Regions from separate parts of the Mesorhizobium sp. WSM4822 genome, predicted to be linked through region 3. Evidence: predicted binding sites of a transcription regulator. Region 3 holds the regulator's gene; each other region holds the start of a gene.

Region 1 (7,760 bases), 300 kb from region 3:
CCGGATCGGGCGCGTCGAGGAGTTCTCCGATGTCAGCATTCACAAGCGCAGGCTCGGCGACACCGGGGAAGCCGCGCCCGTGTTGGAGATCCAGCTTGGGCTGGAAATGCCGACATCGCTGCGACTCGACCGGCTGCTCGCCGGCGAACTCGGCATCTCGCGATCACGGCTTCAGGCGCTGGAGGAGACGCGGCTGCTCATCGTTGACCCGGATGGCGCAAAGGCCCTGCGCAAGCCGGCCCGCGCGGGAATCGCGGTCCGCATCGATCTGGCCGGCGAGGCCGATCGGCAGGCCATCATCTCGGCTGCCGGTGGATGAACGAAAAAGGGGCGGAACACTGGTTGCTCCGCCCCTCTCGATTGTTGGGAAATAGAGAGCTTACGCCGCGCCGACCACCTTGGACGACTTCTCGAACCGCTTGCGCTCGTTCGGATCGAGATAGAGCTTGCGCAGTCGAATGGTCTTCGGCGTCACTTCGACCAGTTCATCGTCCTGAATCCAGGCCAGGGCGCGTTCCAGCGTCATGCGGATCGGCGGCGTCAGCTTGACCGCCTCGTCCTTGCCGGCGGCACGGATGTTGGTCAGCTTCTTGCCCTTGAGCACGTTCACTTCAAGATCATTGTCGCGGCTATGGATGCCGATGATCATGCCCTGATATACCTTGACGCCCGGATCGATGACCATCGGGCCGCGATCTTCCAGGTTCCACATCGCGTAGGCGACCGATTCGCCCTGTTCGTTGGAAATCAGCACGCCATTGGTGCGGCCCGGCAGCTCGCCCTTGTAGGGCTCATAGGCATGGAAGAGCCGGTTCATCACGGCGGTGCCGCGCGTGTCGGTCAAAAGCTCCGACTGGTAGCCGATCAGGCCACGGGTCGGCGCGTGGAAGACGATGCGTTGGCGGTTGCCGCCGGACGGGCGCAGTTCGACCATCTCGGCCTTGCGCTCGGACATCTTCTGCACGACGACGCCGGCATGCTCCTCGTCGACGTCGATGACGACTTCTTCGACCGGCTCCAGCAATTCGCCGTTCTCGCCCTTCTGCATGACGACGCGCGGACGCGACACGGCGATTTCAAAGCCTTCGCGGCGCATCGTCTCGATCAGCACGGCCAGCTGCAATTCGCCGCGGCCGGAGACGAAGAACGAATCCTTGTCGGGCGATTCCTCGATCTTCAGCGCGACATTGCCTTCGGCTTCGCGCAGCAGGCGGTCGCGGATGACGCGGCTGGTCACCTTGTCGCCTTCGGTGCCGGCCAGCGGACTGTCATTGACCAGGAACGACATCGTCACGGTGGGCGGATCGATCGGCTGCGCATGCAGCGGTTCGCTCACGCTCGGGTCGCAGAACGTGTCGGCGACGGTGCCCTTCGACAGGCCGGCAATGGCGACGATGTCGCCCGCCTGCGCTTCTTCGATCGGCTGGCGCTCGAGGCCGCGGAAGGCCAGGATCTTCGAAATACGGCCGGTTTCGATCTGGGTACCGTCATGATGCAGCACCTTGACCGGCTGGTTGGCCTTCAGCGTGCCGCTCTCGATACGGCCGGTGATGATGCGGCCGAGGAACGGATTGGCTTCCAGGATGGTGCCGATCATGCGGAACGGGCCGGGATGAACGGTCGGCTCCGGCACATGCTTGATGACGAGGTCGAACAGCGGTCCCAGCTGCTGGTCCTTGGGTCCTTCCGGATTTTCCGAAACCCAGCCATCGCGGCCTGAACCGTACAGAATCGGGAAGTCGAGCTGCTCGTCGGTGGCGTCGAGCGCCGCGAAAAGGTCGAACACCTCGTTGACCACCTCGACGTGACGGGCGTCCGGACGGTCGATCTTGTTGATGACGACGATCGGCTTCAGGCCGACCTTGAGCGCCTTGCCGACGACGAACTTGGTTTGCGGCATCGGCCCTTCGGCTGCGTCGACCAGCACGATGGCTGAGTCCACCATCGACAGGATGCGTTCGACCTCGCCACCGAAATCGGCGTGGCCGGGGGTGTCGACGATGTTGATGCGGGTATCCTTCCAGTCGACCGAAGTCGCCTTGGCCAGGATGGTGATGCCGCGTTCCTTTTCGAGGTCGTTGGAATCCATGGCGCGCTCGGCGACGCGCTGATTGTCTCGGAAGGAGCCGGACTGCTTCAAAAGCTGGTCGACCAGGGTGGTCTTTCCATGGTCGACGTGCGCGATGATCGCGATATTACGGATTTTCATGTTCTGGTCTCGGAAGCGTTGCAGGCAGCAGGCCAAAAGGCGCTGCCTCTTTCGGTTGCGCGGCTCATACAGGGTTTTTCGCAGTTGCGAAAGAGGAGGAGCGTCACCAAATACTCATCAAATCTTAAGCATCTGCGTGTGAGATGATTTTGTTAACCAAGGCGGGAACCCTTTGGGGCCCGGGCAGTTCAAACGTCATGACCGATAAACTCAACCGATTCTGGCCGCTCATCGCGTCTGTTGCCTTCGCCGTCCTGCTGGCGGCCAACGCCGCACAGTCAGCCGCGACGATGAAGGAATCACGGCCTGCCTTGCCGTCAGAGGCACAGTCGGCCGAGCAGATTTTCGCCGACGCACCAGACGGCGTCGACCCGATGGTGACCGGCCCGGTCAGCGCCGCCTTCAAGCAGCGCCAGGACGCCGCCAACTGCGACAGCGCCGTCTGGCCGAATATCCCCATGGTCTGCTACCCGGACTAGTCAGCGCTTCACCCCCCGCCCCGTCTCGCCAGCTTCGCTTTGCGAAGCCGCCGCCGACCTTCCCCACAAGGGGGAGGGTTGAGAAGCGCGCTTACGCCGACCGCACCGGGTCGAGCGTCACCTTGTAGAGTTCGTTGTCGTCGCGATCCATCAGCCGCACCGTCATCTGCTCGCTGGCGCCTGAAATATCGACGAGCCCGAAGAATTGCAGCCCGGCCGAGGGCGGCAGGTTCTGTCCCTGTTCGGCGGTCGGCGCCTTGATGAACTTCAGCTCCGGACCGAACGTCATGTCGAAATCGTTGGGACCGAACGTGCCGGCATGGATCGGACCCGAGACGAATTCCCAGAACGGATTGAACTCCTGGAACTGTGCCTTGTCCGGGTTGTAATAATGCGCAGCCGTGTAATGCACATCTGCGGTGAGCCAGACGGTGTTGCTGATGCCGGCATTCTTTATGAAGCGCAGCAGGTCGGCGATCTCGAGCTCGCGCCCTTTTGGCAAGCCATTGTCGCCATTGCTGACCGCTTCGGCGCCAACCTTCTTGGTACCGTCGTCCCAGACGACGAGGCCGAGCGGCATGTCGGCTGCAATGATTTTCCAGGTCGCCTTCGAATTTGCCAGCTCCCGCTTCAGCCATTTCGTCTGCTGTTCGCCGAGCATGCGCGATTGCGGCGTCATCTCATCCTGCATGTCGGGACCATTGGGGCCGCGATAGGAGCGCATGTCGAGGAAGAACACGTCGAGCAGCGGCCCATAAGCGATCTTGCGATAGACGCGGCCGGGCTCGGAAGGTTCGTAGCGGATCGTCGTCATCTCGTGGAAAGCCCGCGCCGCGCGGGCCGCCAGCACGTGGATGGATTTTTCCGTGTAGCGGTTGTCGGCGCTGAGATCCTTGGAATCCGACCAGTTGTTCAGCACTTCATGGTCGTCCCATTGGTAGAAGGTTGGGCAGATGGCGCTGAGGCCGAGCACGTTCCTGTCCATCATGTTGTATTTCCACTGGTCCCGGTATTCGTCCAGCGTCTCGGCGACCTTACGCTTGCCGTCGATCAGCACGACGTTCTTCCACTTGCCGCCGCCGGGCAGGTCGACCTCGTCCTTCATGGCGCCGTCGGCATAAATGGTGTCGCCTGAATGCAGAAAGAAGTCGGGCGTGTGCTTGCCGATCGTGGCGTAGGTCTTCATGCCGGTCTCGTCGATGCCCCAGCCTTGGCCGGCGGTGTCGCCCGACCAGGCAAAGCGGATGTCGCGCTTCGAGGCCGGCGCCGTCCTGAAGCGCCCGGTGATCGGCTCCGAAACGGCGTTGATGTCGGCGAGATCGGCTGCCGTCATCCGATAGAAGATATCCTGATCGGAAGCGAGGTCGGTGAGCAGCCGCTTGACCGTGTAATCGCTGGCCGGCGACGTATCGAGCGGCGCCAGGCGTGTCGCATTGGCGAAATTCTCCGTCGACGACACTTCGAACATGACGCGCGACGGTCGGTCGGTGCGCGTCCACACCATGCCGCTGGTGGCGTCGACATCTCCCGACTGGACGCCATGGGTGAAGGAAGGCCGCTGATTGGCGCGCGAATAATAGGGTAGCGCCAGGCCGGAAACGCCGGCCAGGCCAACGGCACCGGCGGAAGTGACGAAAGCACGGCGGGTCATCGAAAGCTTGTTCACGGCTGTCTCCTGGATGGCTTGAACGGTGCCACCAAAATCCAGCGTCAATGTTTCAGGCGCATCTCGGGATGATGAAGGTTTGATAACAATGAACAGGGTAATCTCCCCCCTCGAGGGGGAGATGTCGCCAAAGGGGACAGAGGGGGTCGCCGCGCGTGGAGCGCTAACCTCCTTCTATCGCAAGAGGCCGAGCCCAGTCGGACCAACCCCCCTCTGGCCGCTTCGCGGCCATCTCCCCCTCTCGGGGGGAGATTAGCGTCGCGCCTAAGCCGCTTGCGGCTCCGGATCGAACGCCGGCTTGCTGGTGTTGATCAGCAGCGAGATACAGGCGGCGGCGATTGCCGTCATGCCGGCGATCAGGAACGCCAGTTCGTAATTGCCCTGCAATTCGCGCATGGTGCCGCCAAAGGCGGCGGCAGCGGCCGCACCGATCTGGTGCCCGGCGACGATCCAGCCGAACACGATCGGCCCGCTGCGGTCGCCGAACGCCTCGTTGGCGAGCCGCAGCGTCGGCGGCACGGTGGCGATCCAGTCGAGGCCGTAGAGCACAGCGAAGATGATCAGGCTGGTCGCCGAGAAGCCGGAATACGGCAGATAGATCAGCGACAGGCCACGAATGCCGTAATAGACGCCGAGCAGCTTGCGCGGATCGTAGCGGTCGGTGAGCCAGCCCGACAACGTCGTGCCGATCAGGTCGAAGATGCCCATCATCGACAGCAGGCCGGCGGCCTGCACTTCGCCGATGCCCATGTCGCCGCAGAACGCGATCAGATGCGTGCCGACCAGCCCGTTGGTGGTGAAGCCGCAGACGAAGAAGGTGGCGAACAGATACCAGAACACCCGCGTGCCGGCGGCACGGCGCAGCGTCGAGAACGTATGCGCCAGAAAATTGCCCTGTGACGCAGGCGGAGTGGGCGGCACGTCGTCAGCCTCGGCGCCGTAGCGCACCATGCCGATCGATGCCGGCCGCTCCGGCACCAGCAGCCAGACCAGCGGTATCAGGGCAGCGGTCGCGATCGCGACCGCAATGACAACCGGCTGCCAGCCGCCCGACTGCGCCAGCGCGGCGATCAGCGGCAGGAACACCAGCATGCCCGAGGCGCTGGAGGCCGACATCAATCCCATGACAAGCCCGCGATTGGTCTTGAACCACCGGTTGACGATGGTCGCGCCGAGCACGCTGGCGACAGCACCGGAACCAATGCCCGAGAACACGCCCCAGGTGATGAACAGATGCCACGGCTTGGTCATCAGCAGGCTGAGCGCGGTCGAGCCCGACATCACCACCAGCGAGGCCAGCAGCGTGCGGCGAAGCCCGATGCGCTCCATCAGGGCTGCGGCAAATGGCCCTGTCAGGCCGTAAAGCAGGATGCCGACACCGGCGGCCAGCGAGATGATGTCGCGCCGCCAGCCGAAACTGTTCTCCAGCGGCAGCATCATGACGGCGGGCGCGGACCGCAGGCCGGCCGCGACCAGCAGGCTAAGGAAGATGACGCCGACCACGACGAAAGCGTAGCGCTGGCCAAATGGGCGGGATTGAGCTATCATGTTACTGACCGGTACGTTGCAGGTTGGGAGCATGTATACGTACCGATCGGTAACATTGTCAATCGAGCCACACGATGCCAACGGACAAAAATATTGATCTGACCATCAGCGACGATCATGCATCGGCGCCGCCGAAAGCCGCCAAAAAGATCCTCGATGTGGCCTATGACCTGTTCTACCGGCGCGGCATCAGAGCGATCGGCGTCGACGAGATCGTCAAACGCGCCGGTGTCACCAAGCCCAGCCTCTATCGCAGCTTTCCGTCCAAGGATGAACTGGCCGCCTCCTATCTCAGGCAGTACGATCTTGAATATTGGGAGCGTTTCGACGAGGCGGTTGCCGCTCATCCCGGCGACCCGCGCGCACAGATCAAGGCTTTCCTGACCCGCATCGGCAAGCGCACGCAAGTGGCGGACTATCGCGGCTGCGGCATGACCAACGCGGCGGTCGAATATCCCGACCACAGCCATCCGGCCCGTGTGGTCAGCGAGGCCAACAAGCAGGAATTGCGCCGCCGCCTGCGCGCCATGGCGGTTGCGATGGGCGCGCAAGACCCTGACACGCTCGGCGACGGCCTGCTGCTGCTGATCGAAGGCGCCTATATCAGTGGCCAGCTGTTCGGGCTCGGCGGCCCGGCGCAAGCGGTCGCCCGCAACGCCGACCTGCTGATTGAAGCGAGCTTGAAGAAATAACGTTTGGCGCTACGCTGCGGCAGCTTGCAACGGAGATTGACCGCCATGCGTGCCATTCTGATCCCGCTTGTTCTGGTCGGTCTGGGTCAGGCTGCGCAAGCCGACGGCATTTCCAGCGCTTACACCGATCTGGATTCGAAAAAGGATTGCGTGACCTACGCGCAGGCCGAGGAAGGCGACGGCGACTGGGCCGAACTCGCCTGTTCGGGCTATCGCGGCTATCCCGTACTGATAGCCTATGACGATGCCCGTGAATCGCTGTTCTACGGCTTTCCCCCCGGCGGCGACATGACAACGGTCTGGGAGAGCTTTTCGGGTTTCAATTCGTCCGGAGCCAAGATCGAATGGCGCATCGAAACCACCGGCGACAAGGCTGTGCCCTATGCAGCCATCCATCGCCGCTCGATCAGCAATCCCGAGGACGAGAAAAAGCCGACCGAGGTGCTGCTCGTCGCCAAGGTCGGCCAGATGGGCGCCCGCGACGGCTGCACCGTCGGCCTGGTGCTGGCCACCGGCAATCCCACCGCCAACGATCAGGCGCGCAAGCTTGCCGACGACAAGGCACGCACCTTCGCCTGCGGCAAGGACAGGCGCACTGTCATCGGCAATGTGCCGGCTTTCGGCCGGGTGGATAACTGAGCACGGCGGAGATTGGGCATCGCACCCGTAGCTTCGTCATCCACGGGCGGAGCAAGGAGCGTAGCGACGCAGCGCAGACCCGAGGGTCCATGCCGCGACATCAACACCGCCGCGGCGGTGCAGAATTCCGTTCCGCCGCACACGTCGCCTGGCGTCACGGCATGGATACCAGGGTCTCCGCGACGCCGCTTTGCGGCTGCTCCGCCCTGGTATGACGAAGTTGGGCTACTTGCTCGCCTTGGCCCGCTCGATCGCGTCGACGATCATCTTCTTGGCATATTTGGAATCGTGCCAGCCTTCGATCTTGACCCATTTGCCGGGCTCGAGATCCTTGTAGTGCTCGAAGAAGTGCTGCACCTGCTGGCGCGTGATGTCGGGCAGCTGGGTGTATTCGGTAACGTTCTCGTAGCGCAGCGTCAGTTTCGGCGACGGCACGGCAATGATCTTCTCATCCTGGCCGGCATTGTCTTCCATGATCAGCACGCCGATCGGCCTGACGTTGATGACGCAGCCCGGCACCAGGGCAC
Region 2 (7,760 bases), on a different contig from region 3:
GCAGGCGTGCAAGCTCCTCCGAGGCCGAAATCAGCGGATCGGCCTTCTGCTCCGCTTCGTCGAGCAGCGAATAGAGAAAGCCTTCGCGCACGCCGAGCGCCGAGACGATGATCTTCGACGGCTGCATCGCCGCCATGATCTCCTGCAGCACGACGGCGCCATAGGGCAGCAGCGAACGGCGGTTCTTGGAAACGCCTTCGATGCCCTTGACCTTCTCGATCTCGGCTTTGGCCACCTGCTTGAGGAAATTCGCCGCGCTTTCGGCCGAGATCTCGTAATGGTGCATGACGCCAAGCGGATAGTTGGTCATTTCCATGTGCAGCCGGGCGAGATTTCGCCAGGTGCCGCCGACGGCGTAGAAAGGCCTGCCCTGCCCGCCTTTCAGCAGCTTGGCCTTCGCCAGTTCGTCACGCGCGATCTTCGCCGCCTGGGTCAGCGAGTTCTTCGCCATGTCCTGCAGGCGCAAGCCGCCCAGCGGCAGTGTGATGCCGTCGCCGATCGCTTCGCCGGCGACGTCGACCAGTTCGAGGCTGCCGCCGCCCAGATCGCCGGCGATGCCGTCGGCCGGATGGAAGCCGGAAATGACGCCGAGCGCCGAATAATACGCTTCCTGACGGCCGCTGATGACACGGATCTCGGTCTTCAGCACCTCCTCGGCGCGGTGGATGAAATCAGGGCCATTGACCGCCTCGCGGGCCGCGGCGGTGGCCAGCACATACATCTGCTCGGCGCCGGCCTGGTCGGAAAGCGCGCGAAAGCGACGGAACTCTTCCATCGAGCGCGTCACCGCCTCGGGGTCGAGCTTGCCGGTCGAAACGATGCCCCGGCCGAGACCGGCCAGCATCTTTTCGTTGAACAGCATGGTCGGCGAGCGCGCCAGCCCCTCATAGACGACGAGGCGGATCGAGTTCGATCCGATGTCGATGATGGACAGCGGTCGGCGGTCCTGCAGCCGGCCCTGGGAATCAGACAGCATCAGCCGGACGCTGCAGCGTTCTTCTTGCGGCGCTTGAACTGCGCAATGCGCTTGGGCGCATGCGACTTCAGCGCGTCACCCCGTCCCGACAGGCTCGGATTGGTCATGAAATATTCCTGCGCGTTGAACGGTTCCTCGCCCTCCTCCAGCACGACGCGCCGGGAGGTTCCATCAGCCAATACGTCGAAACTTTGCTGATTGTCCATGATGTTGCCCAGCATGATCTGGCCAAGGATCTGTTCGTGCACAGTTGGATTCGTGATCGGCACCATGGTTTCGACGCGGCGGTCGAGATTGCGCGGCATCAGATCGGCCGAGGAGATGTAGACGATCGCCTCGTCCGACGGCAGGCCGTGACCGTTGCCGAAACAATAGATGCGGCTGTGCTCGAGAAAACGGCCGACGATCGATTTTACGCGGATGTTTTCCGACAGGCCCGGAACCTGCGGCCTCAGGCAGCAGATGCCGCGCACGACCAGGTCGACCTCGACGCCGGCCCGGCTGGCATCGTAGAGCGCGTCGATGATAATCGGATCGACGAGTGCGTTCATCTTCATCCAGATGCGCGCCGGTTTCCCCTGCACCGCGTAGGCAATCTCGTCGGCAATGTGCTTCAGGATACGGCTTCTCAGCGTGAACGGCGAGATCGCAAGCCGCATTTCGTCTGTCGGCTCGGCATAGCCGGTGATGAAATTGAACAGCTGGGCGACATCGCGGGCGATCGTCGGATCGGTGGTGAAGAAGGACAGGTCGGTGTAGATGCGCGCCGTTACCGGATGGTAGTTGCCGGTGCCGAGGTGCACGTAGTTGCGCAGCTTGCCGTCCTCGCGCCGCACCACCAGCGACATTTTCGAATGGGTTTTTAGCTCGAGAAAGCCGAACACGACCTGCACGCCGGCACGCTCCAGATCGCGCGCCCAGCGAATGTTGGCTTCTTCGTCGAAACGCGCCTTGAGCTCGACCAGCGCGGTGACCGACTTGCCGGCCTCGGCCGCGTCGACCAGCGCACGCACGATCGGGCTGTCATTGGAGGTGCGGTAAAGCGTCTGCTTGATCGCCACCACTTCCGGATCGGCCATCGCCTGGCGCAGGAACTGCACCACGACGTCAAACGATTCGTAGGGGTGATGGACGACGATGTCCTTCTCGCGGATGGCGGCGAAACAATCGCCGCCATGCTCGCGGATACGCTCGGGAAAACGCGGATTGTAGGGCATGAATTTCAGGTCGTCGCGAGGGACGGCGACGATCTCGGAAATCTGGCTGAGCGCCAGCGGCCCGGTGAGCACGCTGATGCGGCTCGACGACACGCCAAGCTCGCCTGCTACGAAGTCGCGCAATTCGCCAGGCATCAGCCTGTCGAATTCGATGCGGATCACCGAACCCCGCCGCCGCCGCTTCAGCGCCGTTTCGAACAGGCGAACCAGGTCCTCGGACTCCTCCTCGACCTCGATATCGCTATCGCGAATGATGCGAAACGTGCCGGAGCCCTTGACCTCATAGCCGGGGAAGAGCTTGCCGATATAGAGGCCGACCGCCTCTTCCAGCGGGATGAAGCGGACATGATGCTTGCGGTCCGGCAGGCGGATGAAGCGCTTCAGCGCCACCGGCAGGCGCAGCAGCGCGCTCATCTCCTCACCATTCTTGCGATGGCGCAATTGCAGGGCCATCGAGAAGCCGAGATTGGGGATGAACGGGAACGGGTGCGCCGGATCGATCGACAGCGGGGTGAGCACCGGGAACACCTGCTCCTGGAAATGGTCTTCCAGCCAGATTTTCTCGTCCTTGGTCAGCGCATCGCGGGTGATGCTCTCGATGCCTTCCTTGTTGAGCAGCACGGTGAGCGCCGAAAGGCTCTTCTGCTGGTCTTCCTGCAGCCGCTCGACCTCACGCAGCAGCTGTTCGAGCTGCTGTTCGGGGGTGCGTCCGTCAGGGCTCTTCAGCGTGATGCCCTCGCGCACCTGGCCGGCAAGACCGGCAACACGGACCATGAAGAACTCGTCGAGGTTGGCGGCCGAGATCGACAGGAAGCGGACGCGCTCCAGCAGCGGATGGTTGAGGTTCAGCGATTCCTCGAGAACGCGCCGGTTGAACTGCAGCCAGGAAAACTCGCGGTTGACAAACCGGTCCGGATTGCCGCCCTCCGGACGAGCCACCTCGACATCCACGAATTCGTTCTGCACCGGCTTCAGTTCGTTCATGATTCCCGCTCTTCCACACCGTCAGCCGGTTAGCCGTCTTTATAGCGACCCCATGGTCCCTCCCGAAAACCGAAATTGGTTTTCGGGTCAGGTCATGGGTTAATCGGCTTAACTTATCCTCTGACAGGCTTTTGCGACAGTTTCATTTCATCGAACTTGCAAAGAGCCCTGATATGATCCAGATGCAGACGAGACTGCGTTAAGGAGACGACGATGGCAGGCGGTTCCATTCCCCATTTTCAGAACGATGCGGGCTATCAGGCAATCGACATCGGCGTGAAGGAATTCATGTGCACGGGCGCCAATCCGCCTTTCGACCACCCGCATGTGTTTCTGGACATGGGCGACGACAACGAAAAAGTCTGCCCCTATTGCTCGACGCTCTACCGCTATTCTCCGAAGCTGAAGGCGACCGATACGCTGCCGGCCGGCTGCATCTACATCGATCAGGCCGCCTGAGTCTTTCGCGACCAGCCCGATGACCGACACGCGATCCCGGCAAATTGTCATCGCCGGGGCGGGTGTCGCCGGATTGACCGCAGCGCTTGCATTCGCCGAACGCGGCTACCCTGTTCGGGTGTTCGAACAGGCGCAGCGCCTGGAAGCTGCCGGCGCCGGCATCCAGCTCTCTCCCAACGCGACACGTATCCTTCGCCAGCTTGGCGTACTCGACAAGCTGCTGCCGGCAGCGGTGCGGCCGGAAGCCGTGGTGTTGAAGGAGGCCGCGACCTTGCGCGAACTGGCGCGGGTGCCGCTGGGGCAAGCCGCCGAAGCGCGCTGGCAGGCGCCCTATCTCGTCGCTCACAGGGCTGATCTGCAGAGCGCGCTGATGGCACGGGTTTCCGAGATACCGGATATCCATTTTACCACCGGCGCCCGCGTCAGCAGCGCTGCCACCGGCCCCCATGGCATCACCGCGACGGCCGAGATCGACGGCAAAACCATCAAGGCTGAGGGCTTCCTGCTGATCGGAGCCGATGGTGTCTGGTCGTCGGTGCGCGCACTTGTCGATTCGTCCAAAAGGGCGGCCTTGCCGACAAGCCATTTTTCCGGCGAGCTGGCCTGGCGCGCGACCATTGCCGCCGAAAGCGCTGCCGGACAAGCCTTTGCCGCGATCGGTGTAACCAATTGCGTCACCACCTTCCTGCATCCCGGCTTCCATATGGTGGCCTATCCCGTCAGCAAGGGTGCGGCCTTCAATCTCGCTGCCTTCACCAAGGGCGACCGTATTGCCGAGGGCTGGTCCGGCAATGCCGACGCCGGGATCCTGACCCATGCCCTGCGCGGCACCGCGGCAGGACTTGCCCGTCTGGTCGAACAAGCCGGCCCGTGGACGGCGTGGCCGATCCATACGGTCGACAGCAAACAACCTTGGACGACCGGCAACATGGCGCTGATCGGCGATGCCGCGCATGCGATGACGCCGTTCGCGGCGCAAGGCGCGGCGATGGCGATCGAGGATGCTGCGACGCTTGCCGACATCATCGCCGACTTCCCTGCCGACCCCCTGGCCGCACCTGCGACCTGGGAACAGTCACGGCGACCGCGTGTCGCGCAGGTCGCCCGACGCGGCGCTGTCAACCGGCTGGCCTGGCATGCCTCGGGTCCGGTGGCGATTGCGCGCAATGTGTTCCTGAAGGTGCGCTCGTCGGAAAAACTCGCGGCGGATCTGGACTGGCTCTACGGCTGGCGAGCAGTTGAGGCTGACGAAAGCTGAAACATGCGAAAGGTTGGCGGGACAGCACCCCGCTCTGTCCCGCAGGACAGAGGGGGGTGAAGGAAGGCGCCGTTGGCGTTCGACAGCAGCGTCTACGCCGAGTAGAAATAGAACTATGGCCAAATTCATCCGGTACAAGTTCGACCCGGCAAATCCGCCTCCACTAACAGAGCGTCAGAAAGCGGAGATCGCAGCCTTGAAGGCGCGACCCGAGAGCGATGTCGATACAAGCGATATTCCTGAGCTGACCGAAGAGTTCTGGCGGAGGGCGATCCGTCGGCACACAGCGGACTGAAGTCGGCGCGCGCTCCGCCTAATTATACAGCCTCATCGACAGGCCGAGCGATACAGGCAGCGGGTTCCACCAGCCGGTGCGCAGGCCGGCGATGCGCAAGGCCGCCGCCGTCCAGGTGTTGCAGCCGACCAGTGCGTTGAAATGGCCATTGGCTTCGTAGAAGCCGTCGAACCTGGAATAGGCTGCGTCCGGAACGAGGATCGGGCCTTCCGGTCCCCGCTGGAAACTGGCATCGATGAAATCGAGCAACGCCGCGAACCGGTCCTCGCCGATGTCGAACCCCGCGATATCAGCGCGCGATTCGACGATGTCACCGGCGACATCGACATGCATGACCGACGCGTCGAGTGTCAGTGCCTTCATCACCGGCACCGCCTTCAGCTCGGACCATGTCGGCGTCTCCAGGTAGAAGGCGCGGCCGCCCCAGCCGAAGACGATGTAGCGGACCTCCGGCCTGTCGGCCGGTATGCCCGCGTCGACCAGGAAATGGAAACGCCGGCGCACGGCGTCATCGACCGGGATGGCGATATCGGTGTGGATCGGATTGTTCAGCACCAGGATGTGGCGTGTCGCGGCTGGCACGGCGGCGGCGGCCGGCCACAGCGGCCGTGGCACGAGGGTGCCCGTCGTCACGGCGAGTGCGACGAGAACCAACAGAAGACCCAGAAAACGTCCCAGTCTTTTCATTGAAAGGCGGCCCTGCAAACGCACTCCGGCGACACGAACGCCCGCCTGTTCTCCCATACGCAAAAGAGCCCGGCAGTGTTTCAGCCGGGCTCTTCGTGGCCGTCGAGGCCTAGTGCAGGATCTGCGACAGGAACAGCTTCGTGCGCTCGTGGCGCGGGTGGTCGAAGAACTCGGCCGGCGTGTTCTGCTCGACGATCTGGCCCTGGTCCATGAAGATCACCCGGTTGGCGACCTTGCGGGCGAAGCCCATCTCGTGGGTGACACACAGCATGGTCATGCCTTCCTCGGCAAGGCCGACCATGGTCTCCAGCACTTCCTTGATCATCTCCGGATCGAGCGCCGAGGTCGGCTCATCGAACAGCATGATGCGCGGGTTCATGCACAGCGAGCGGGCGATCGCCACACGCTGCTGCTGGCCACCGGAAAGCTGGCCGGGATATTTGTTGGCCTGTTCCGGGATCTTGACGCGCTTGAGGAAATGCATGGCGATTTCCTCGGCCTGCTTCTTCGGCGTCTTGCGTACCCAGATCGGCGCCAGCGTGCAGTTCTCCAGGATGGTCAGGTGCGGGAACAGGTTGAAGTGCTGGAACACCATGCCGACCTCGCGGCGCACCTCGTCGATCTTCTTGAGATCGTTGGTCAGTTCCTTGCCGTCGACGATGATCTTGCCCTTCTGGTGCTCCTCCAGACGGTTGATGCAGCGGATCATGGTCGATTTGCCGGAGCCGGAGGGGCCGCAGATGACGATGCGCTCGCCGCGCATCACTTTCAGGTTGATGTCCTTCAGCACATGGAACTCGCCATACCATTTGTGCATGGCGATGATGTCGATGGCGACATCGGTCGTCGAAATCTGCATCTTGGCGGCGTTGACCTTGATCTCTTCGGCGCTGACGGCATTTTCGGTGGCCATGACAGGATCCCCTTTTTCTTTATCGTTGGTTGTGATGCATGTCGTTATCCCAAAACCGCTATACACTTTTGGGCGACATGCATCAGCGTTTGTGGCCGGTGTCGAGCCGGCGTTCGGTGTACATTGAATAGCGCGACATGCCGAAGCAGAACAGCCAGAAGACGAAGGCCGCGAAGATCAGGCCTGACCTCGCCGTCTGCGCGGTTGCCCAGTTTGCATCGGAGAAATTCTGTTTGACGATGCCGAGCAGGTCGAACATCGAGATGATGATGACCAGGCTGGTGTCCTTGAACATGCCGATGAAGGTGTTGACGATGCCCGGAATGACCAGTTTCAGCGCCTGCGGCATGACGATGAAATACATTTTCTGCCAATAGCCGAGACCGAGCGAATCGGCACCTTCATACTGGCCCTTGGGGATCGCCTGCAGGCCGCCGCGCACCACTTCGGCCATATAGGCCGCGGCAAACAGCGACACGCCGATCAGCGCGCGCAGGAACTTGTCGAACGACACACCCTCCGGCAGGAACAGCGGCAGCATGACGCTGGCGAAGAACAGCACGGTGATCAGCGGGATGCCGCGCACCGTCTCGATGAAGACGACGCACAGCGTCTTGATGATCGGCATCTTGGAACGGCGGCCGAGCGCCAGCACGATGCCGAGCGGCAGCGACACGGCAATGCCGACGAAAGACAGGCTGAGCGTCACCAAGAGCCCACCCCAAAGCGAGGTCTCGACATGCGGCAGGCCGAACATGCCGCCGACCAGCAGGACGAAGGCGACGATCGGCAGCACGAAGAACAGCAGCACCGCATTCAGCCCTTTGCGCGGCACCTTCGGGATAAGCATCGGCACCAGCAGCGCCACGAACAGGATAGCGACCAGGATCGGCCGCCAGCGCTCCTCGATGGGATAGCGGCCGAGCATGAACTGGCCGAACTTGGCGTTGACGAAAGCCCAGCAGGCGCCG
Region 3 (7,760 bases):
CGATCATGCCGAGCATGCGGGTGTCGATCTCGGTCGCCTTCAGGAACCGGGCGACGGCGCCGAGTTCCGACGCGCGCGCCGTATCGGTCTGCGGGTTTGACGTCGTATCGGTCATGGTTTCCTCCCACCGGCTGGCCGTCTGACACGCATGCCGGAGCCCAGCCTAGAAGCTATCCGCATGATGCGGAAACACAATTCTTTGAGAAAACGCCGCGGCTTTTGGGCCGCGGCGTTCAGATATTGCAAAGTGGTACGGATCAGTTGCAGGCCGCCACGGTGCCGGCGGCGACACCCGCGCAGACTTCGTCCTTCTTGATCCAGCCGGCGTCGATGACGACGTTGAGATTGTCCTTGGTGATGGCAACCGGGGTCAGGAACAGCGACTTGACGGTGTTGCCGCCCGGCGTCGTGAAGTCCTTGGCGCCGGCGATGTCGCTCGTCTTCTTGCCGTCGGCCAGTTGCGAGGCGATCTCGGCGGCATTCTTGCCGAGCTCCCGCGCGTCCTTCCACACCGACACGGTTTGCGTGCCGAGGGCGATGCGGTTCAGCGCGGCGTGGTCGCCGTCCTGACCCGAGACCGGCACGGTGCCGGCCAAGCCTTGAGCCGTCAGCGCCGCGACGACGCCACCGGCAGTGCCGTCATTGGCCGCGACCACCGCGTCGACCTTGTTGTCGTTGGCGGTCAGGAACTGCTCCATGTTCTTCTGGGCGTTGGCGGGCAGCCAGCCATCCGTGTAGGCTTCGCCGACATTCTTGATCTTGCCGCTGTCGATGGCTTCCTTGAGCACTTCCATCGAGCCCGAGAACAGGAAGTCGGCATTGGGATCGGCACCGGAGCCCTTGATGAAGACGTAGTTGCCTTCCGGCTTGACCTTGAACACTTCGCGGGCCTGCATGCGGCCGACTTCCTTGTTGTCGAAGGTCAGATAGAAGACGTCCTTGTTCTCGATCAGCCGGTCATAGCCGACGACCGGAATGCCCTCGTCCAGCGCCTTCTGCACCGCCGGGCCGATGGCCGACGCATCCTGCGCCAGGATGATCAGTGAATTGGCGCCCTGCGAGATCAGGCTTTCGACATCGGTAAGCTGCTTGCCGGGATTGGACTGCGCATCGGCGGAGATGTACTTGTCGCCGGCGGCCTCGATCGCCGTCTTCATGGCGGCCTCGTCGGTCTTCCAGCGTTCTTCCTGGAAGTTGGACCACGAAACGCCGACAACCTTGTCCTTCGCCTGCGCGACAGACGCGAGCGTCAGCGACATGGCGGCACCCGCCAGGATGGCGGCCGTGAATCTTTTCATATTATCCTCCCTGCGCCGCGTATGGCGCGACCAAACTGACCCGAGGGCCGGCACAGAGGCTCTATTTTTTCGAGCCTCGAAAAAATACTGGGCCAACGCCCGAACGCTGTCAACATCGATTCTGATGGATTTTGATGTCATTTCGAGTTTTTTTCGAGTCTCGGAATAAATAAATGACACGGCCTGCAGCTTCTGCCAGTATTTACCGGCGTCACCGACAGCGTTCCAGGGGCAGGAGGAACCGCGGCGACCGGGAGGATATGAAAGAACATGTCGGTCGGAATCCGCCACGACGATCTGCGCCGCCGCAACCGCGCCATGGTGATCGCGGCAGTGCGCCGCGCCGGACAGCCGTCGCGAACCGAGATTGCCGCGACCACAAGCCTCAGCCATTCGACCATCTCGGCGATTTCATCCGACCTGATCGTCGAAGGCATCCTGACCGAAAGCAAGCCGAGCGAGGCCGGCTCGCTCAAACGCGGCCGGCCGCAGGTCGGCCTCAGTCTCAATCCGGAAGCGGCCGCGGTAATGACCGTGGTGCTGTCGCTGAACTTCCTCTCCGTCGCCGTCATCGACTATGCCGGCCAGGTAATATCCGAGGAGCAGCGCCGGCTGGACACGCTGACGATGTCGCGCGAGTCGCTGATCGGGGAATGCACGGCCATCGTGCGGCGCCGCCTGGCAGATCCCGACCTGGACGTGCGCAGCATCGCCCGCATCGCGCTGGCCATCCAGGGCATCACCGACACCCGTGCCCGCGCCATGCTGTGGTCGCCGATCACGCCGCACACCGACATCGCCTTCGCCGACATATTCGAAGACGAGTTCGGCATCCCTGCCATAATGGAGAACGACTGCAACATGATGGCGGTGGCGCTGCGCTGGCGCGACCCCGATCGTTACCGCGACGATTTCATCGCTATCCTTTTGTCGCATGGCATCGGCATGGGACTGGTGCTGAAGGGCGAATTGTTCACCGGCACCCATTCTTCGGGCGGCGAATTCGGCCACATGATCCATCGGCCGAACGGCGCGCTATGTCGCTGCGGACGGCGCGGCTGCGTCGAAGCCTATGCGGGCAATTACGCCATCTGGCGCAACGCCAGGCAGATGGGCGAGGATGCAGAACCCGTTGCCGATGTCAGCGACGCCGACATGCGCGCCCTGGCTGCCGCGGCCCGCGAAGGTGACGGACCCGAACGGGAAGCCTATCGCAAGGCCGGCGAAGCGCTCGGCTACGGCCTCGGCAGCCTGTTCGCGCTGATCGATCCGGCGCCGGTCGCCATGGTCGGTGTCAGCGCCGCCGCCTTCGACCTGATCGAGCCGGCATTGCGGCAAGCGATTGCCCAGACCGCCGGCGGCCAGCATTCCAAATCGATTTCTTTCGACACCGAGCCGAACGAACTGCCGCTGATCCGCGAAGGCTGCGCCATGCGGGCGCTGATCTTCGTCGATCAGGAGATTTTTGCGCCGGGCGTGCAGGCGAGATCCGGTTTCGGCGGCAAGAACGTGGCGTGAGTTCAAACGAGGGAGTTCAGTCCTCTCGGATGGCGTATCCGGCCCCACGGATCGTGCGGATGACATCAGGCATACGGCCATTGTTGACCGCCTTGCGCAGCCGGCCGACATGCACGTCGACCGTGCGCTCATCGATGTAGATCGTCTCGCCCCAGACATTGTCGAGCAGTTGGCTGCGCGAGAACACGCGGCCTGGATGGCGCATCATGAATTCGAGCAGGCGGAATTCCGTCGGCCCAAGCCGGATCTCGCTCTTCTTGCGATAGACACGGTGCGACTCGCGATCGAGCACGATATCGCCGACCTTGAGCACGCTGGACAGCACTTCCGGCTTGGCCCGGCGCAGCAGCGCCTTGACCCTGGCCATGAACTCCGGCGTCGAGAAGGGCTTGACCAGATAGTCGTCGGCGCCGGTCGACAGGCCGCGCACGCGGTCGCTTTCCTCGCCTCGCGCGGTCAGCATGATGATCGGCAGCCGCTCGGTCTCGGGACGCATTCGCAGGCGCCGGCAGAGTTCGATGCCCGAAACCGCAGGCACCATCCAGTCGAGCACCAGAAGATCGGGAACGTTCTCCTGCAGCCGGATTTCGGCCTCATCGCCGCGCGTCACCACCTCGACCTGGTAACCTTCGGATTCAAGATTGTAGCGGAGCAGCACGCCTAGCGGCTCCTCATCCTCCACCACCATGATGCGTGGTGCGATCATCGGCTGGTCACCCCTGTTATGCCGCTGGCGCGGACATTGCCGTCTCGTCCTGCTTCGGACGATTGGCTGGCAGCTGCGTGCCGGTCAAAACATAGTAGGCATTTTCGGCGATGTTGGTCACGTGGTCGCCGATCCGCTCGAGGTTCTTGGCGCAAAACAACAGGTGCGTGCACGCCGTGATGTTGCGGGGATCTTCCATCATGTAGGTCAGCAGCTCGCGGAACACCGAGGTGTATTTGACGTCGATGCGTTCATCATTGTTTCTGAGCGTGGCAAGCGCTGCCGCGTCAGCGGCGGCATACTCGTCGACGACCCCCTGCACCTGGATCAGCACCAGCTGCGCCATCGCGTCGATCGAATGCGAAAGATCGTGCGGCGTGACGCTCAGCCCGACAGTGCCGACGCGCTTGGCGATGTTCTTGGCAAGGTCGCCGATGCGCTCGAGGTCGCCGGCCATGCGGATCGAACCGACCACCGCACGCAGATCGTTGGCCATTGGCTGGCGCTTGGCGATCAGCGTGATGGCGCGATCGTCCAGCTCGCGCTGGCGGGCATCCATGATGGCATCGTCGGAAACCACGCGCTGCGCCAGCGCATTGTCCGAATTGAGCAAAGCCTTGGTCGAGCCACTGACCATCGAGCGGGCGAGATCGCCCATGTCGCGGATCAGCTGGCTGATCTGCTCCAGATCCTCATCGAAAGATGCAACGGTATGTTCACCCATGATCTTCGTCCCTCATATGCCTGAGCTCAGCCGAACCGGCCGGTGATGTAGTCCTGGGTGCGTTTGTCGTCGGGGGTGGTGAACATCTTGTCGGTGGCGCCCTCCTCGACCAGATAGCCTAGATGGAACATCGCGGTGCGCTGCGACACGCGCGCTGCCTGCTGCATCGAATGGGTGACGATGACGATCGTATAGTTCTGGCGCAGTTCGTCGATCAGTTCCTCGACGCGAGCAGTGGCGATCGGGTCGAGCGCCGAACACGGTTCGTCCATCAGGATCACCTCGGGTGACACGGCGATGGCGCGTGCAATGCACAGACGCTGCTGCTGGCCACCGGAAAGACCCGTGCCAGGTTCCTGCAAACGGTCCTTCACCTCGTTCCAGATTGCCGCCTTCTTCAGGCTCGACTCGACGATCTGATCCATGTCGGCCTTGCGCTTGGCCAATCCGTGGATGCGCGGGCCATAGGCGACGTTCTCGTAGATCGACTTGGGGAACGGATTGGGTTTCTGGAACACCATGCCGACGCGCGCCCTGAGTTCGACGACATCGATGTTCTTGTCGTAGATGTCTTCTTCGTCGAGCGTTATCTTGCCGGTTACCCGCGCGGAATCGATGGTGTCGTTCATGCGGTTGAGGCAGCGCAGGAAGGTCGACTTGCCGCAGCCGGAAGGGCCGATCAGCGCCGTCACCTGATTCAGGCGGACGTCGAGATTGACATCGAACAGCGCCTGCTTCTCGCCATAGAACACGCCGACCTTGTCGCCGCGCATTTTGATCACTTCGTTCGACTTGGCGTTCATCTTATCGCCCACTGCGTTTTCAAGGGACTGTTCGGTCATGATGTTCATACCAAAATGCCTTTTTTCTACCAGCGCCGCTCGAACCGACGCCGAAGCACGATCGCGGTGATGTTCATGGCCATGAGGAAGACGAGCAGGATGATGATCGCGCCCGACATGCGCTCGACGAAGGCGCGCTCGGCCTCGTTCGCCCACATATAGATCTGCACCGGCAGCGCGGTGGCCGGATCGAAAGGCGTCGTCGGTGGATCGGCGACGAAGGCGACCATGCCGATTAGCAGCAGGGGCGCGGTTTCACCGAGCGCACGCGCTAGACCGATGATGGTGCCGGTGAGGATGCCGGGTGCGGCAAGCGGCAGGATGTGCTGGAACACCATCTGCATCTTGGAGGCGCCAAGACCGAGAGCCGCCGAGCGGATCGACGGCGGCACCGCGGCAAGTGCAGCGCGCGTCGCGATGATGATCGTCGGCAGCGTCATCAGTGTCAGCACCAGGCCGCCGACGAAAGCGGCGGAGCGCGGCATGCCCAGGAAATTGATGAACACCGCGAGGCCGAGCAAGCCGAAGACGATTGACGGCACCGCTGCCAGATTGTTGATGTTGACCTCGATAAGGTCGGTGAAACGGTTCTTCTTGGCGAACTCCTCCAGATAGATGGAGGCGGCGACGCCGATCGGCAGCGCCAGGAGCAACACGATCACCATCATATAAAACGAGCCGATGATCGCCACGCCCATGCCCGAGGTTTCCGGGCGGCTGGAGGCGCCGTAGGTGAACAGGCCGCTGTTGAAGTGCTCGGCCATCGCGCCCTCGGCCTTGAGCTTGTTCATCCAGGTGATCTGCTGGTCCGAGACCTTGCGTCGCGCTTCCTCGACACTGAGGTCGATCTGGCCCTTGAAAGCCGAGTCGAGATTGGCGGCGGCGAGGATGTTGACGTTGCGTGTCGTGCCGATCACGGACGGATCGGCGGCAACGATGTCGCGCAACTGGACGCGGGCGCCTTCCGACAGGAAGCCCTTGAGCTTCTGGATCATCGGCTTGTCATCAGGAGAGATGCCGAGCTTGGCCACAAGCGCGTTTTCGGCGAGCCTGGGATAATTTGCCTTGATCAGAACGCTCGGATCGGTTGCACGCTTGCCGGAAGGATCGATCACCTTCTCGTCGAACGAGATCGGCAGTGATACCGTCGTCTGCCAGAAGGCGGTGTAGCCTTTCGAGACGATGGTGATCAGCATGATTGCCAGGAACGCCAGGCCTACGGAAATCGCCACGACGCCATAGATGCGGAAACGGCGTTCGGCGGCGTAACGGGCCTTCAGGCCGATGTCGCGGCGCGGATGGGCCGCCGCCCTGACCATCGTATCCATGGAAATGTCGGTCATTCGTACTGCTCCCGATATTTGCGCACGATGTAGAGCGCGACGATGTTCATCACCAACGTCAGCGCGAACAGCGTCAGGCCGAGTGCGAAGGCGACCAGCGTCTGCGGCGAATTGAACTCGAGGTCGCCGGTGAGCTGGTTGACGATCTTGACGGTGATGGTCGTCATCGCCTCGAACGGGTTGATGGTGAGGTTGGCGGCGACGCCCGCCGCCAGCACGACAATCATCGTTTCGCCGATGGCGCGCGAGGCGGTCAGCAGGATGGCGCCGACGATGCCGGGCAGTGCAGCCGGCAGGATCACCCGCTTGATCGTCTCGGAGCGGGTCGCGCCGAGGCCAAGCGACCCGTCGCGCATGGCGCGCGGCACCGCGGTTATGATGTCGTCCGAAAGAGAGGACACGACCGGGATCAGCATGACGCCCATGACCAGGCCGGCGGTGAAGATGCTCTGGCCCTGGATGAAGGGCGAACCGCCGGTCAGCGCCGCGGACAGGTCGCGCAGGAACGGCCCAAGCGTGACGACGGCGAAGATGCCGTAGACGATGGTCGGTATTCCGGCCAGCAGTTCAAGCGCCGGCTTGACCACCGAGCGCACCTTGGGCGTTGCATATTCGGCCATGTAGACAGCCGACATCAGCCCGACCGGCACCGCAACCAGCAGCGCGACGGCGGCGATGTAGAGCGTGCCCGCAAGAAGCGGGATCAGACCGAACTGGCCCTGGCTGCCGCCCGAACCGGCAGCGGCAAAACGCGGATCCCAGACGGTGCCGAAGAAGAAACTCATCGGCGAGACGCTTTCGAAAAAGGTGATCGTCTGGAACAGCATCGAAAGCACGATGCCGATGGTGGTCAGGATGGCGATGGTGGAGGCGGCAAGCAGCCCCCACAGCATCAGCCTCTCGACATTGTTGCGGGCCCTGGCGCGCGGCTCGATCTGCCTGAGCGCATAGAAGGCGCCGGCGATCGAGGAAACGAGAATGACAATGGCGCCGAACAGGCCGAGCCGGTCCTGGACCTTGTTCGCCTCGATGGCGATCGGGATCATGTAATCCTGCGTGTCGCTCGCCAGTGCCACACCCTTGGCGGCGAGCAGCGGCTGCAGCTCGGCAAAGCTGGCAGGCATTGCGGCCAGTGTGCCTGCATCAAGTTTGCGCAGGCCCCTGGCGAGGCTCTTTACGAGGCTGACATCCAGTGCCTCACTGGCAACCTTGCTGTCGACGGTGCGCTCGGGCAAGGCAGTGTGAATGTGTCGGTCCAGATAGACGGAAGACCCGACGGTCCAGACGGCAAGCAGCAAAAGAGCAGGCAGAACGGCGAGCAGGAAGGCC

The links. The regulator PhoB, encoded in region 3, activates phosphate uptake and scavenging genes when phosphate is short. The targets are predictions, from matches to a motif close to TGTCATNNANCTGTCAT.
Region 1: a site for PhoB is predicted at 4,426-4,442, ahead of AC0L3E_RS09675 (alkaline phosphatase D family protein). Genes of this name have one in related genera too.
Region 2: a site for PhoB is predicted at 3,311-3,327, ahead of AC0L3E_RS27340 (RNA degradosome polyphosphate kinase). Genes of this name have one in related genera too.

The regions. Positions count from the first base shown of each region.
Region 1 covers NZ_JBVVQM010000003.1:340,175-347,934, forward strand. The annotation lists gene AC0L3E_RS09660 (DUF1062 domain-containing protein) at 1-319, shown strand, start outside; gene typA (translational GTPase TypA) at 380-2,209, opposite strand; gene AC0L3E_RS09670 (hypothetical protein) at 2,407-2,688, shown strand; gene AC0L3E_RS09675 (alkaline phosphatase D family protein) at 2,780-4,339, opposite strand; gene AC0L3E_RS09680 (MFS transporter) at 4,619-5,902, opposite strand; gene AC0L3E_RS09685 (TetR/AcrR family transcriptional regulator) at 5,977-6,594, shown strand; gene AC0L3E_RS09690 (hypothetical protein) at 6,640-7,233, shown strand; gene ppa (inorganic diphosphatase) at 7,459-7,760, opposite strand, start outside.
Region 2 covers NZ_JBVVQM010000014.1:16,870-24,629, forward strand. The annotation lists gene ppx (exopolyphosphatase) at 1-976, opposite strand, end outside; gene AC0L3E_RS27340 (RNA degradosome polyphosphate kinase) at 976-3,177, opposite strand; gene AC0L3E_RS27345 (zinc-finger domain-containing protein) at 3,391-3,636, shown strand; gene AC0L3E_RS27350 (FAD-dependent monooxygenase) at 3,656-4,894, shown strand; gene AC0L3E_RS27355 (hypothetical protein) at 5,010-5,189, shown strand; gene AC0L3E_RS27360 (TIGR02117 family protein) at 5,208-5,876, opposite strand; gene AC0L3E_RS27365 (amino acid ABC transporter ATP-binding protein) at 5,986-6,735, opposite strand; gene AC0L3E_RS27370 (amino acid ABC transporter permease) at 6,872-7,760, opposite strand, start outside.
Region 3 covers NZ_JBVVQM010000003.1:37,365-45,124, forward strand. The annotation lists gene AC0L3E_RS08175 (sugar ABC transporter permease) at 1-115, opposite strand, end outside; gene xylF (D-xylose ABC transporter substrate-binding protein) at 258-1,298, opposite strand; gene AC0L3E_RS08185 (ROK family protein) at 1,569-2,816, shown strand; gene phoB (phosphate regulon transcriptional regulator PhoB) at 2,833-3,522, opposite strand; gene phoU (phosphate signaling complex protein PhoU) at 3,539-4,246, opposite strand; gene pstB (phosphate ABC transporter ATP-binding protein PstB) at 4,273-5,097, opposite strand; gene pstA (phosphate ABC transporter permease PstA) at 5,115-6,431, opposite strand; gene pstC (phosphate ABC transporter permease subunit PstC) at 6,428-7,760, opposite strand, start outside.